Regions from separate parts of the Marinobacter sp. bablab_jr008 genome, predicted to be linked through region 2. Evidence: riboswitches for the same ligand, from Rfam matches in the RefSeq annotation. Region 2 holds a riboswitch; the other holds the start of a gene.

Region 1 (6,232 bases), on a different contig from region 2:
CTATGCGTTGCTGGGCAATACCCGGCTGGCCGTGAAATGCTGGCGTGAACAGTCCAGGGCCTGGGACAGTCCGAACGCCGGCCCGGTGATGGCAGCAGGAGCGGGCGCGCTCGGTGTCACTCTGGGCGGCCCGGCGCCGTATTCCGGTGGCGTGAAGCAGCGACCGCTGCTGGGCAGCGGGCAAGGCGCCACGGCGCAAACGGTGGAGGGCGCGATTTCCCTGGTTCAGCGCGGCGTGGTGTTGTGGCTGTTGGTGTTGTTGGCCTTGGCCGCAAGTCTGAATGCGTTCTGGTCAGGAGGTATCGGGTGACAGCGTTCGATGGTGCTGATTTGCCGGAGCATGGAGGTCGCCTGAGGGCAGCGGCTCAGCACTGGGGCATTCCTCCGGAACAATGGCTGGATCTCTCCACCGGTATTAATCCTGTGCCCTGGCCGGTTCCGGCAATTCCGGCGGAGGTATGGCAACGGCTGCCGGAGCCGGAGGATGGGCTGGAAGAGATTATCCGTATCTGGGCCGGGGCACCGGAGCGTGCCTGCTGCCTGCCTGTGGCAGGCTCCCAGGCGGCGATCATGGCACTGCCAGCGGTTCGTGCCCGTAAGCATGGTTTCGGTCGGGTGGCCGTGCCCATGCCCGGTTATCGTGAGCATGGTCATGCCTGGCGGCGAGCGGGTTTCGACGTGGTGGCGATTCCTGAACAGGCGACAATGCAAGCGGAGCTGGCATGGTTGGATTCTGTGGATGTAGTAGTCTGGATACAGCCGAATAATCCGACCGGGAAGCTGATGGATCCTGCCCGTTTACGGTTTTGGCACGAGCGGCTGCGCGAGCGTGATGGCTGGCTGGTGCTGGATCAGGCGTTTATTGAGGGCGAGCCGGGCTTCGGCCTGGACCCGTGGACGGGCGCTCCGGGGCTGATCGTGTTGCGCTCACTGGGCAAGTTTTTCGGGCTGGCCGGTCTCCGTGCCGGTGCGGTCCTGGCCGACCCTGGTCTGGCGCGCGAGATGTCGAACGAACTTGGTCCCTGGACGGTCAGCGGTCCGGCCCGGTACCTGATGGCCCGGGCACTGCAAGACCGGGCCTGGCAGGTGGAGGCTCGTGCCAGCCTGCGAACGGCCAGACTGCGCATGGACGGCCTGCTCAGACAATATGGGATGTCGTCCCCCACCGGCACCCTGCTCTTCAGAACGGTTCAACATCCCCGCGCAGCGGACATTGCTGATCAGATGGCTTGCCGCGGCATTCTGGTCAGGCGTTTTGACGCACCCGTAGCCCTGCGCTTCGGTTTGCCGCCGGATGAAACCGGTTGGCAACGGCTGGAGGGTGCGTTGTCTGAATTAACATATCTCATTGACCACCCCCACCCTGGTTGATAGTCTTGCCCGCGATTTCAGGTGCTGTATGCATTTTGTCCAGGCTGGCGATAGTCCGGAGGAGTGCTCGCAGTGAAACGGGAAGCCGGTGACATTCCGGCGCTGCCCCCGCAACGGTAATCAGGTGAAAGGCAATCCAGTACGCCACTGTGCCAATGGCATGGGAAGGTGGTTGCCCCGGAGCATCGGCTCCGCCTGTAAGCCCGGAGACCGGCCTGAAAGGCGGAACCGTGAGTTCCGGACACCAGACGTTGCGGAGGGCAACGGCGGTGGGTGAACCTGGCTCGCATTTACTGACACGCCCTCCACCCCCGTCTGAGCAGTCTGTCTTCCTCCGCAGTTAATTGATCGACCGTACGGGTGCGTGCGGTGAACCGTGAGTGAAGCTATGAGTACTGCCAAAGCCCTTCCCGCCCTGATGTTGTTACCGCTGGCGTTGCCCGCTGTTGCCGCCGATGAAGCGTCGGATGAACGCAAGCTGGAACCGATTGTTGTTACCGCCACCCTTGGGCCTCTGACTGCGGGTGAAAGCCTGTCATCAGTTACGGTCATCGACGAAGAAACCATCCGCGAGCAAAGCCCCTCAGAATTCAGCCAGCTTCTGCGAGGACAACCCGGCATCAACGTGACCGGCAACGGTTCCTTCGGAAAAACCACCAGTGTCTACACCCGCGGCACGGCCAACGACTCCACGCTGCTGCTGGTTGATGGTGTGCGCCTGCGTTCGGCCACATCCGGTGGTCCCTCCTGGCAGTACTTTCCCGTTGAACTGATTGAGCGGGTGGAAATTGTCCGTGGCGCCCGGAGCTCACTTTACGGTTCCGATGCTGTTGGTGGCGTTGTGCAGGCTTTTACGCTGGACCCGGAAGACACGCCGGCAGGTTGGGTAGAAGCCGGTGCAGGCAATTTCAACACTCAGAAAGGCAGTGCCGGTGTTGCTGTCCGCGCTGGAAATACCCGTTTCAGCCTGAGTGGTTTGCATAAAGAAACCGACGGTACAGCAGTGATCACCGATGGTGACGACCGGGGCTTCCGTAACACCGCCGGTATCGGACGTGTCGTCCATGAGCTGGACTCCGGCGGAGAAGCCAGCCTGGTGATGGTGCAAAGCGAGGGCAATACCGAATACGAAGGCGGCGAAATTGATTTCATGATTCGCACCATCGGCTTCGGGCTGGAAACCCCGGTGAGTGACTACTGGCGGCATTCACTTCAGTTCTCTGAATCCCGGGACGAAACCGACAACATTACGCCCACGTTCAACAGCACCTTCAATACCCGTTCACGGGCAGCGCGTTGGGACAACACCTTTACCTGGAATGTCCATGAGCTGGTGGTAGGGGCAGAGTTAATGACCGACGAGGTCAGCGGTACCACCGATTACGCCGAGACCAGCCGCACCAACACCGCCCTTTACAGCCAGTTGCGCCTGAACTTCGGCCCCACCGACCTGCAGCTGAGCCTGCGCGGTGATGATAACGAAGCCTATGGCAAGAATGAGACCGGTGGCATTGCCCTTGGCCATGCTCTGGATCGATCCCACCGAGTGCGGATCAGTTATGGTACGTCTTTCCGGGCACCCACCTTCAACGATCTGTATTTTCCCGGAGCCAACCCGGACCTGGAGGCAGAAGAGTCCGGAACGGTGGAGTTGGGTGCCAGTGGCCACTATCAGACCTGGTTCTGGGATGCCGCCCTGTTCCAGCTGGATGTGGACAACCTGATTGCCTGGAGCCCGACCCCCAGTGGCTTGTGGACGCCAATGAATGTCAATGAAGCCCGAATCCGTGGTGCCGAGTTCAGTGCTGGTTTTGAGCGGGATGGTTGGCGCGGTGATGCGGCTCTGACGCTGCTGGACCCGGAAGACCGGGAAACCGGAAACCGACTCCAGCGCCGGAGTGGCAAAACCCTGCGCCTTGACCTGAGCAAGCGCGTTGGTACCTGGGACTTCGGTGGCACAGTGGTGGCCGAAGGGTACCGTTACGATGACCGTGCCAACGACGACAGGCTGCCCGGTTTTGCTACTCTGGACTTGCGGGCGGGCTGGCGCTTTGCCCCTGACTGGTCAACCCGGCTGACGCTGGCTAACGTGCTGGACAAGGAATACAGCACCGCTCGCTATGATCGGCAGAATGACCTGGACTACATTGCAGCCGGCCGCACTGCCATGCTGACCGTGCGTTACGATATCCGATAAAAACCGTTAAACCGGGGGAGGCCTCTGTGGCAGATCTGAAGGCAATGGCTATGATTCTGGGCGGGATGCTGCTGGCATTCCCCGCCCTGGCATCGCCGGTCTGTGCCACGGATGATCTGGGTAAAGAGATTTGCCTTGAGCAACCGGCAGAGCGCATTGCCGCGCTTTCGCCCGGGGCCACCGAGCTGGCCTGGGCTGCAGGCGCCGGCGATCAGGTGGTTGCAGTGGTCGCCTACAGTGACTACCCCCCGGCCGCCAAAGAAGTCACTTCGGTTGGCAGCCACACCCGCATGGACATGGAGCGCCTGTTTGAACTGCAGCCGGATCTGGTGATTGGCTGGGTAACCGGTAACCCGACCGAGCAGTTGGCGACACTCAGAGAAATGGGTGTGCCTGTGTTCTCCATCGAGCCCCGCAGTTTTGAGGCTGTGTCTCACACCATTGAACGTCTCTCTATCTTGGCCGGTACCGACGCCGCGGGTTTTGCCGAAGCTGAGCGATTTCGCAAAGGCATTACAGACCTGCGAGCCAGGTTTACCGATGCCGACCCGGTACCGGTGTTCTATCAGGTGTGGGATGAGCCTTTGATGACGATTAACGGTGACCATCTGATTGGTGAAATGATTGAGCTGTGTGGGGGTGACAACGTGTTTGGCCACCTGGAACGGTTGGTGCCCAGAATCAGTGCCGAGGCCGTTATTGCGGCCAATCCCGAAGCTATCCTGGCGGGCGGGATGGGGGAGGAAAACCGCCACTGGCTGACTCGATGGCAGTCATTCCCGAGCCTGACCGCCACAGAGCGGGACAACCTGTTTTTTATCCCGCCATCTCTGGTACAGCGACCAACACCGAGAATGCTCGAAGGTACGCGCCTGTTTTGTGAAAAACTGGAGGTAGCCCGTGGCCGGCGACCTTAATGGAGCCCTGGCGTGATCCGGCCGATCACTTTGCCACTGTTGGTGCTGGCTCTGACCGGCGTGCTGGCCATGGTGAGCTCGGTCGGTGTTGGAAGCGTGGCGATATCCCCTGCGGATGTGCTGTCGGTATTTCTGGGTGAAGGCTCGAACCTCCAGCGCACGCTGATCCTTGAACTCCGGCTACCCAGAACCTTGTCGGCCTTTGCCACCGGAGGTTTGCTGGCCGTGGCCGGAGCCCTGATGCAGGTATTGCTTCGTAACCCGCTTGCCGATCCCTATGTTCTGGGCCTGTCCGGCGGCGCCGCTGTTGGTGCGTTGCTGGCGATGCTGGCGGGGCTTGGCGGCGCGGTTATTTCCGGTTCTGCCTTTGCCGGAGCCCTGCTCGCGACCTTGATGGTGTTTGGGCTGGCCCATGGTACTGGCAGCTGGACGCCCTCCCGCCTGCTGCTGACCGGGGTGGTGGTGGCCGCTGGCTGGGGTGCGGTGATTACCCTGATGTTGGCGATCAGCCCGGCCCGGGAGTTGCCGGGCATGCTGTATTGGCTGATGGGCGATGTCTCTTACGCCCGGATACCATGGCCCGGACTGGGATTGTTGACGGTTGTTTGTGTTCTGGTGGTGCCACTGGGTCGGAGCCTGAATGTGTTGGCTCGGGGACCGATGCAGGCGGCGGCATTGGGTATTTCGGTGCGCCCGCTGGAATGGCTGATTTACATACTCGCCAGCTTGCTCACCGCCACGGCGGTCACCATGGCGGGCAGCATAGGCTTTGTCGGCCTTGTGGTTCCACATATGCTCCGGTTGGTGTTGGGCAATGATCAGCGACTGATCCTGCCAGCCTGTGCCTTGGCCGGCGGCACACTGCTGGTGCTGGCGGATACCCTGGCGCGGGTGGTGATCGCGCCGGAACAGCTACCGGTGGGTGTGATCACCGCGTTGCTGGGTGTTCCCACCTTCCTGTACTTGTTGTACCGGAGTCGCTGATGAACGCCATGCAGAGCCGCCAAATGCAGACCCTGAGTACCCGGAACCTGGTGATTGATATTCCCGGCCGCGCCGATGGCTACCCGCTGGATTTAACGATCGGCTCCGGTCAGATCTGGGGCGTGCTCGGGCCCAACGGTGCCGGCAAGACCACTTTGCTGCATACGCTCGCAGGCCTTCGGCCGCCTCGCGCTGGTGCTTTGTATCTTGATGATGTTTCGGTATCCGGAATAAAGCGCCGTGTGTTCTCTCAACAGCTGGGGCTGGTGTTCCAGGACCGGCAGGACGGCTTCCCGGCAACGGTACTGGAAACCGCGCTGATCGGTCGCCATCCCTGGTTGTCTCCGTGGCAGATGGAAGGGGCAGACGATCTGGCTATGGCGGAAAGGGCACTTGAAGCACTGGATGTTCTGCACCTGAAAGACCGTCTGGTCAGCACCCTCTCTGGCGGGGAACGCCAGCGTGTGGCGATTGCCACCCTGATGACCCAGTCGCCTCATACCTGGTTGCTGGATGAACCGACGAATCACCTGGATCTGCATCACCAGGTGGCCGTCATGAAACTGCTCACCGACCGTGCGGCAGCAGGGAACGCCATTTTCATGTGCCTGCACGATCTGAACCTGGCTGCCCGCTGGTGCGATCATATTCTGCTGATGTATCCCAACGGCGAAGCCTGCTGGGGCCCGGCAGAAAGGATGCTGGTGCCGAACGCTCTGGAACGTTTGTACAACCAGAAACTGGCAACGGTAGAAGTGGATGG
Region 2 (6,232 bases):
ATTTCTGACGGCGTGAGGCGGCTTCCACCAGCCAGCGGGCATCGATCTCAAAGGCGGTGGCGTAGCGGGCTTTGAGTTCGGCGGGAATGCGGTCGATCTGCTGCACGCTGCCGTCGAAGTATTTCAGGTCGTTCACCATCACGTTGTCCCAGAGGCCTTCGGCCTTGAGGTCGCGGACCAGCGAGGGGTTCACTACGGTGAACTCGCCGGACAGGTTCGATTTCACGAACAGGTTCTGGTACGCCGGTTCGATGGACTGGGACACGCCCACGATGTTGGAAATGGTCGCGGTCGGGGCAATGGCCATCACGTTGCTGTTGCGCATGCCGTTTTTGGCAATCAGCTCCCGCACCGGGGTCCAGTCGAGGCGGCTGTTGGTGTTCACCGAGAGGTCACCCTCACGGCGAGCATCCTTCAGATTCTGAATTGAATCGATTGGCAATATACCCTGGCTCCATAGCGAGCCTTCGTAGGTGTCATAGGCACCCCGCTCACCCGCCAGCGTGGCGGAGGCACGCAACGCGAAGTAGCTGAGTTGCTCCATGGCGACATCGGCAAATTCCACCGCTTCCGGGCTGGAGTACGGCAGGCCCAGCTGGTACAGGGCGTCCTGGAAGCCCATCAGGCCCAGGCCCACTGGGCGATGCTTCAGGTTGGAATTGCGCGCCTGCGGTACCGCGTAGAAGTTAATGTCGATGACGTTATCGAGCATGCGCACGGCGGTGTTCACGGTGCGCTCCAGGCGCGTGACGTCCAGCTCGCCATCCCTGATGTGGGCAGCCAGGTTCACCGAGCCCAGGTTGCACACCGCAATCTCATCGGCGCTGGTGTTCAGGGTGATTTCGGTACACAGGTTGGAGCTGTGCACCACGCCCTGATGCTGCTGCGGGGAGCGCAGGTTGCACGGGTCCTTGAAGGTGATCCAGGGGTGACCGGTCTCGAACAGCACAGTCAGCATCTTGCGCCACAGCTGTTTGGCCGGAATTTTCTTGAACAGCTTGATCTTGCCCTGCTCGGCCAGGGCTTCGTAGTGCTGGTAGCGCTCACGGAAGTCGTTGCCGTACAGGTCGTGCAGATCTGGCACATCGCTGGGGGAGAACAGGGTCCAGTCGCGGTCTTCGCGCATGCGCTCGATCAGCAGATCCGGCACCCAGTTGGCGGTGTTCATGTCGTGGGTACGGCGACGTTCATCGCCGGTGTTCTTGCGCAGTTCCAGGAACTCTTCGATGTCCAGGTGCCAGCTTTCCAGATAAGCACAGACCGCGCCCTTGCGCTTGCCGCCCTGGTTCACCGCCACGGCGGTGTCGTTGACCACCTTCAGGAACGGCACCACGCCCTGGCTCTGGCCATTGGTGCCCTTGATGTGGGAGCCCAGGGCCCGCACCGGGGTCCAGTCGTTGCCCAGACCACCGGCCCATTTGGACAGCAGGGCGTTATCGCGAATGGCCCCGTAAATGCCTTCCAGGTCGTCGCCTACCGTGGTCAGGTAGCAGGACGACAGCTGGGAATGCCGGGTGCCGCTGTTGAACAGGGTGGGCGTGCTGGCCATGTAATCGAAACTGGACAGCAGCTCATAGAATTCGATGGCGCGGGCATTGGGGTCGTCCTCACGCAGTGCCAGGCCCATGGCCACCCGCATGAAGAACACCTGGGGCAGTTCCAGGCGGGCCTTGTTCCAGTGCAGGAAGTAACGGTCGTACAGGGTTTGCAGGCCCAGGAAGCCGAACTGGAGATCCCGCTCCGGTTTCAGGGCGTTGCCAAGGCGTTCCAGGTCAAAGGCCGCCAAGGCTTCGTCCAGCAGTTCGTAGCGGATACCGGCGTGAACAAAGGCGCTCAGGGCCTGTGGATAAATCTCTGCCAGCGGAAGACTGCGGGGCAGGTCCAGGGCTTCCGCTGTTTCCAGCCGGAGCTGTTCCAGCAGCAAGCGGGCGGTTACGGCGCTGTAGTCGGGTTCCCGTTCAATGCGACCCCGGGCAGTCATGATCAGGGCAGACAGCACTTCGGTCTCTTCGATGCCGTCGTAGAGGTTGCGCAGGGCGTCTTCCACCAGCGAATCGCCGTTGATGCCGTCCAGGCCGGTGGCGGCCTGTTCCACCTGCTGCTTCATCAGGCCCAGGTCCAGCGGGGCGATGCTGCCATCGGCTTTTTTCACGGTCAGGTGCGGGTGCGCTTCCACCGGCTCGTCCACGGCGCGCTGGCGGGCGTGTTCTTCACGGTACAGCACGTAGGCCCGGGCCACTTTCTGTTCTTCGGCCCGCATCAGGGCCAGTTCCACCTGGTCCTGGATGTCTTCGATGTGCACCTTGCCACCGGCTTTGAGGCGGCGGCTGATGGCCTGCACTACCTGTTCGGTAACCCGGTGCACGGCGTCGTTGATGCGGGCGGAACCGGCTGCCTGGTCCCCTTCCACCGCCAGGAAGGCTTTGGTCACCGCGACACTGATCTTGGCCGGGTTGAAACTCACCAGGGTGCCGTTTCGTTTGATAACTTGCAGGGATTGGGTATCGGTCGCGGGGGCCGGGGGTTCGGCAATGGCAGTGGCTGTCATGGTGCTCTCCTGAATTCGCGTTGGTTCCGTTTCACCCTCGCGAACGCAGTGGCACACCTTGCCCCGAATACGGGCAGGCCTGACCAATCTGCTCACCCTTGAATCGCGAAGGTGCAGTCCAGAAACCCATGGGGGGCTTCTGATCCCTGGCAGGTCTTCGGACTCAGGGGCGTGAACCTTTCAGCTCTGCCTAACGTGGCGACTTCCCGGCTTGCGCCAGTGTCATCTTGCCACGCTCGTTCCCCAATACCGCTGCGCGTCAGTTCCGGATTCTCACCGGATTCCCGACTACCCTGCGATCAAGATGATCAGAGTTTGATCACAATATATGGTAGTTAACCAAGGACCCGGTCACTATATAGGGCCGAATACACCAAGACAAGGCACTTTTTGCAACAGAGCCTGTCCATCTCCAGACCACCGGATTTGAGGAATGAATGTGAGAATTTCGCTGCTTTTGGCCAGTACCCTGATGCTCGGTCTCGCCGCCAGCCCGGTGTGGGCAGACACAGACCGGCTAACCCGGTTCTCCACCATGACCTCACTGGAGGACGGCTGGGAACCTCTGACCTTTCCGAACATCGAGACGCACACCCGCTACACCCTGGACACGGACGACGGCCAGCAGGTGGTCCGTGCCGACGCAGACGCCAGCGCTTCCGGGCTGATTGCCCGTGTTGAGCTGGTGCCCGGCGACTCGCTCACGCTGTCATGGCGCTGGAAGGTGTCGAACATCTACGAAGCCGGCAACGCCCGCGAAAAGTCCGGTGATGACTACCCTGCCCGCATCTACGTCGCCTTTGAGTTTCAGCCGGACAAGGCCGGCTTTTTTGAACGGGCCAAGCGCAAGACCGTGGAAGTGCTGTTCGGCGAGACCCTGCCCGGCAACGCCCTGAACTACATCTGGGCCAATCAGCTACCGGAGCAGAGCATGGTCGCCAACGCCTACACCGACAAAACCATGATGATTGCTGTCAACTCCGGGCCGTCGCGGGTGGGCGAATGGGTGACCGTTACCCGGGACCTGGTGGCAGATTACCGGCAGGCCTTCGGCGAAGAACCGCCCGCCATTGTGGGCGTGGCCATCATGACCGACGCCGACAACACCGGCGAGCAGGCCACGGCCTGGTATGGCGACCTCACCCTGGAGCAAAACCGCTGATCGGCCATAAAAAAAGGCCCCTCAAGGGGGCCAAACACGTGAAAGCAATGGTCAGTGGCTGATCATCCAGGGCCGCATGGACGGGAACATCTTCTTGCCGTCGGCGGTGTAGAACAGCATGTGTTTACCGTCCGACTTTTTCTTGCAGCCACAACTCTTGCGGTGCTCGGCGTCCCGGGCCCGCTGGTCGGCGGTGGAGATGATGGGCTCATGGCTCGCCTTCTCATTCCGCGCCTCCGCGTTGCGGCGGGCCGGGTCCATGGCCAGGAGCTCCGGCGGCAGCACAATCACCCGGGGTGACAGCGCCTTGCAGGTGGGGCAATGGGCCGGATTACCGGCTTCGGCCATGGCGCCCAGTTCCTGGAACAGCCCGTGTTCCCGGCATTTGTAGTCGTACAGTGGCATGGCTTACTCCTTGTCCGGTGAAAGGGGTACGTCGGTGCCCGGCGTGACCTTCCTGGTCGGTCCTTCCGCCGTGGGGTTGATGTCGAAGTCGAAGATTTCGGTCGGCAACCACAGGGTGGCGCAGGCGTTGGGCACATCCACCACGCCACTGATGTGGCCTTCCACCGGCGCACAACCAAGCAACGCGTAACCCTGAGCCGGGGTGTAACCGAACTTGGTCAGGTAGTTGATGGCGTTGAGGCAGGCCTGGCGGTAGGCCACGTGCACGTCCAGGTAGTGCTGCTGGCCCTCTTCATCCACCGAGATGCCCTCGAAGATCACATAATCCTCGTAGCGCGGCTTGATGCTGCTGGGTTTGAAGACCGGGTTCTTGATGCCGTATTTGGCCATACCGTCCTTGATCAGGTTCACCCGCAGGTGGATCCAGCCGGCCATTTCGATGGCACCGCAGAAGGTGATCTCGCCGTCGCCCTGGCTGAAGTGCAGGTCGCCCACCGACAGGCCTGCCCCCTTCACATAGACCGGGAAATACACCTTGGAACCACGGGACAAGTCCTTGATGTCGCAGTTACCACCGTGTTCCCGGGGCGGTACGGTGCGGGCGGCTTCCAGCGCCGCCTCTTTGGCGGCATCACCCGCCAGCTTGCCCAGGTGGGCAGTGTCGGCGTAGGGCAAGTTTGCCAGGCCCGGCACCCGATCCGGTTCGGTGTCGTACAGTTCTTTCTCGCGCTTGTTCCACTCCGCCAGCATTTCCTTGGACGGCAGGCAGCCGATCAGGCCCGGGTGGATCATGCCGGCGAATTCAACGTTGGGGATGTGGCGGGATTTGGTGAACATGCCGTTGAAGTCCCAGATGGATTTCTGGGCCTCCGGAAAGTGCTCGGTCAGAAAGCCGCCGCCGTTCTTCTTGGAGAAGAAACCGTTGAAGCCCCACTGGCTGTCCTTGAAGGCACCGATGTCGAGGATGTCCACTTCCAGCAGGTCGCCGGGTTCTGCGCCCTCCACGCCCACCGGGCCAGACAGGAAGTGAACCTGGGTCAGATCCACGTCGCGCACGTCGTCTGCGCTGTCGTCGTTCTTGATCTGGCCACCGGTCCAGTCGTAACACTCGAGGATGAAATCGTCCCCGGGCTTGACCGTCGCCGCCATGGGAATGTCCGGATGCCAGCGGTTGTGGATATTCTCGTTCTCGTACGCGGATTTGCTCAAATCGATCTTGATGAGTGTTTCGGCCATAGCGGTCGCTCCTTGGTTCTTGGCGTTCGGCGTCTAAGCTTGGGAACGCAGTGCCCGACGGCGCCTGCGCTGACCGTTTCACTATCCGCGATACGCCACCGGCGCGGTATTCGCGAATTGCCCCCGGCACCTACGTCATTCGACGTATTGGCGCACCACGATCTCCTGCCCCTTGAGCTCGGCCAGAAATGAGGAATGCTCGGGATGCGCCAGCAACGCACGGGCCAGCGCCGGCTCCAGTTTCTGGCGGAACGCCCGTAGCATCTCGCGGGCGCCATAGCGGCTGTCGTAATCGCGGCACAACACACTGCACAGCTCCACCGACAAATCCAGCGAAGCCTGTTTGCGGGCCAGGCGCTTGTTCAAGCCGGCCAGTTCGATCTCCAGAAGGGCATACAGCCACTGGTCTGTCAGGGGGTTGAACGTAAGAATCTGGTCAATCCGGTTCAGGAACTCCGGGTCGAAATGCCGGCGCAGGGCCCTGTCCCGAAGGTTCTCCTGCGGGCCCGGCTCCAGCCCCAGCCAGCGGCGCCAGCCTCGCTGATAGCGATGATGGTGCGCTTCCGCTTCCAGGGCTCCGGCGTTGCTGGTCATAAAGATCAGCGTGTTGCGGAAGTCGATTTGCCGGTTGCCGGAGGGGAACACCAGCCGGCCGGTCTCGAGCACATTGAGCAGGGTCCGGGTGACCTCCTTGCTGGCCTTTTCAAGTTCGTCGAACAGGACAATCCCCGGTTTGCTGAACGATCCCTGAACCTTCTCAAGATCAAACAGGCTGTGGCCTTCCTTGCTGCCCACATAACCGGGCGGCGCGCCGGTCAGCGCCGCCGCGTAGTGCTCCTGGGCCAGGGTGTTCATGTCGATGCGGCACAGGGCATCGCGGC

Evidence for each region. A riboswitch is a leader RNA that binds a small molecule or an ion and turns the genes downstream of it on or off. The one in region 2 is predicted to bind cobalamin.
Region 1: it holds a riboswitch for cobalamin, as region 2 does, so the genes downstream of both, JIF53_RS17080 (TonB-dependent receptor domain-containing protein) here and JIF53_RS04740 (ribonucleoside-diphosphate reductase subunit alpha) in region 2, are expected to answer to the same signal.

What each region holds. Positions count from the first base shown of each region.
Region 1 covers NZ_JACDWW010000085.1:17,667-23,898, forward strand. Annotated here, with positions in the region: gene cbiB (adenosylcobinamide-phosphate synthase CbiB) at 1-310, shown strand, start outside; gene cobD (threonine-phosphate decarboxylase CobD) at 307-1,371, shown strand; cobalamin riboswitch at 1,396-1,605, shown strand; gene JIF53_RS17080 (TonB-dependent receptor domain-containing protein) at 1,760-3,568, shown strand; gene JIF53_RS17085 (cobalamin-binding protein) at 3,595-4,485, shown strand; gene JIF53_RS17090 (FecCD family ABC transporter permease) at 4,555-5,469, shown strand; gene JIF53_RS17095 (ABC transporter ATP-binding protein) at 5,469-6,232, shown strand, end outside.
Region 2 covers NZ_JACDWW010000046.1:111,651-117,882, forward strand. Annotated here, with positions in the region: gene JIF53_RS04740 (ribonucleoside-diphosphate reductase subunit alpha) at 1-2,548, opposite strand, end outside; cobalamin riboswitch at 2,679-2,876, opposite strand; gene JIF53_RS04745 (DUF3047 domain-containing protein) at 3,021-3,710, shown strand; gene JIF53_RS04750 (zinc ribbon domain-containing protein) at 3,762-4,115, opposite strand; gene fmdA (formamidase) at 4,119-5,351, opposite strand; gene JIF53_RS04760 (AAA family ATPase) at 5,487-6,232, opposite strand, start outside.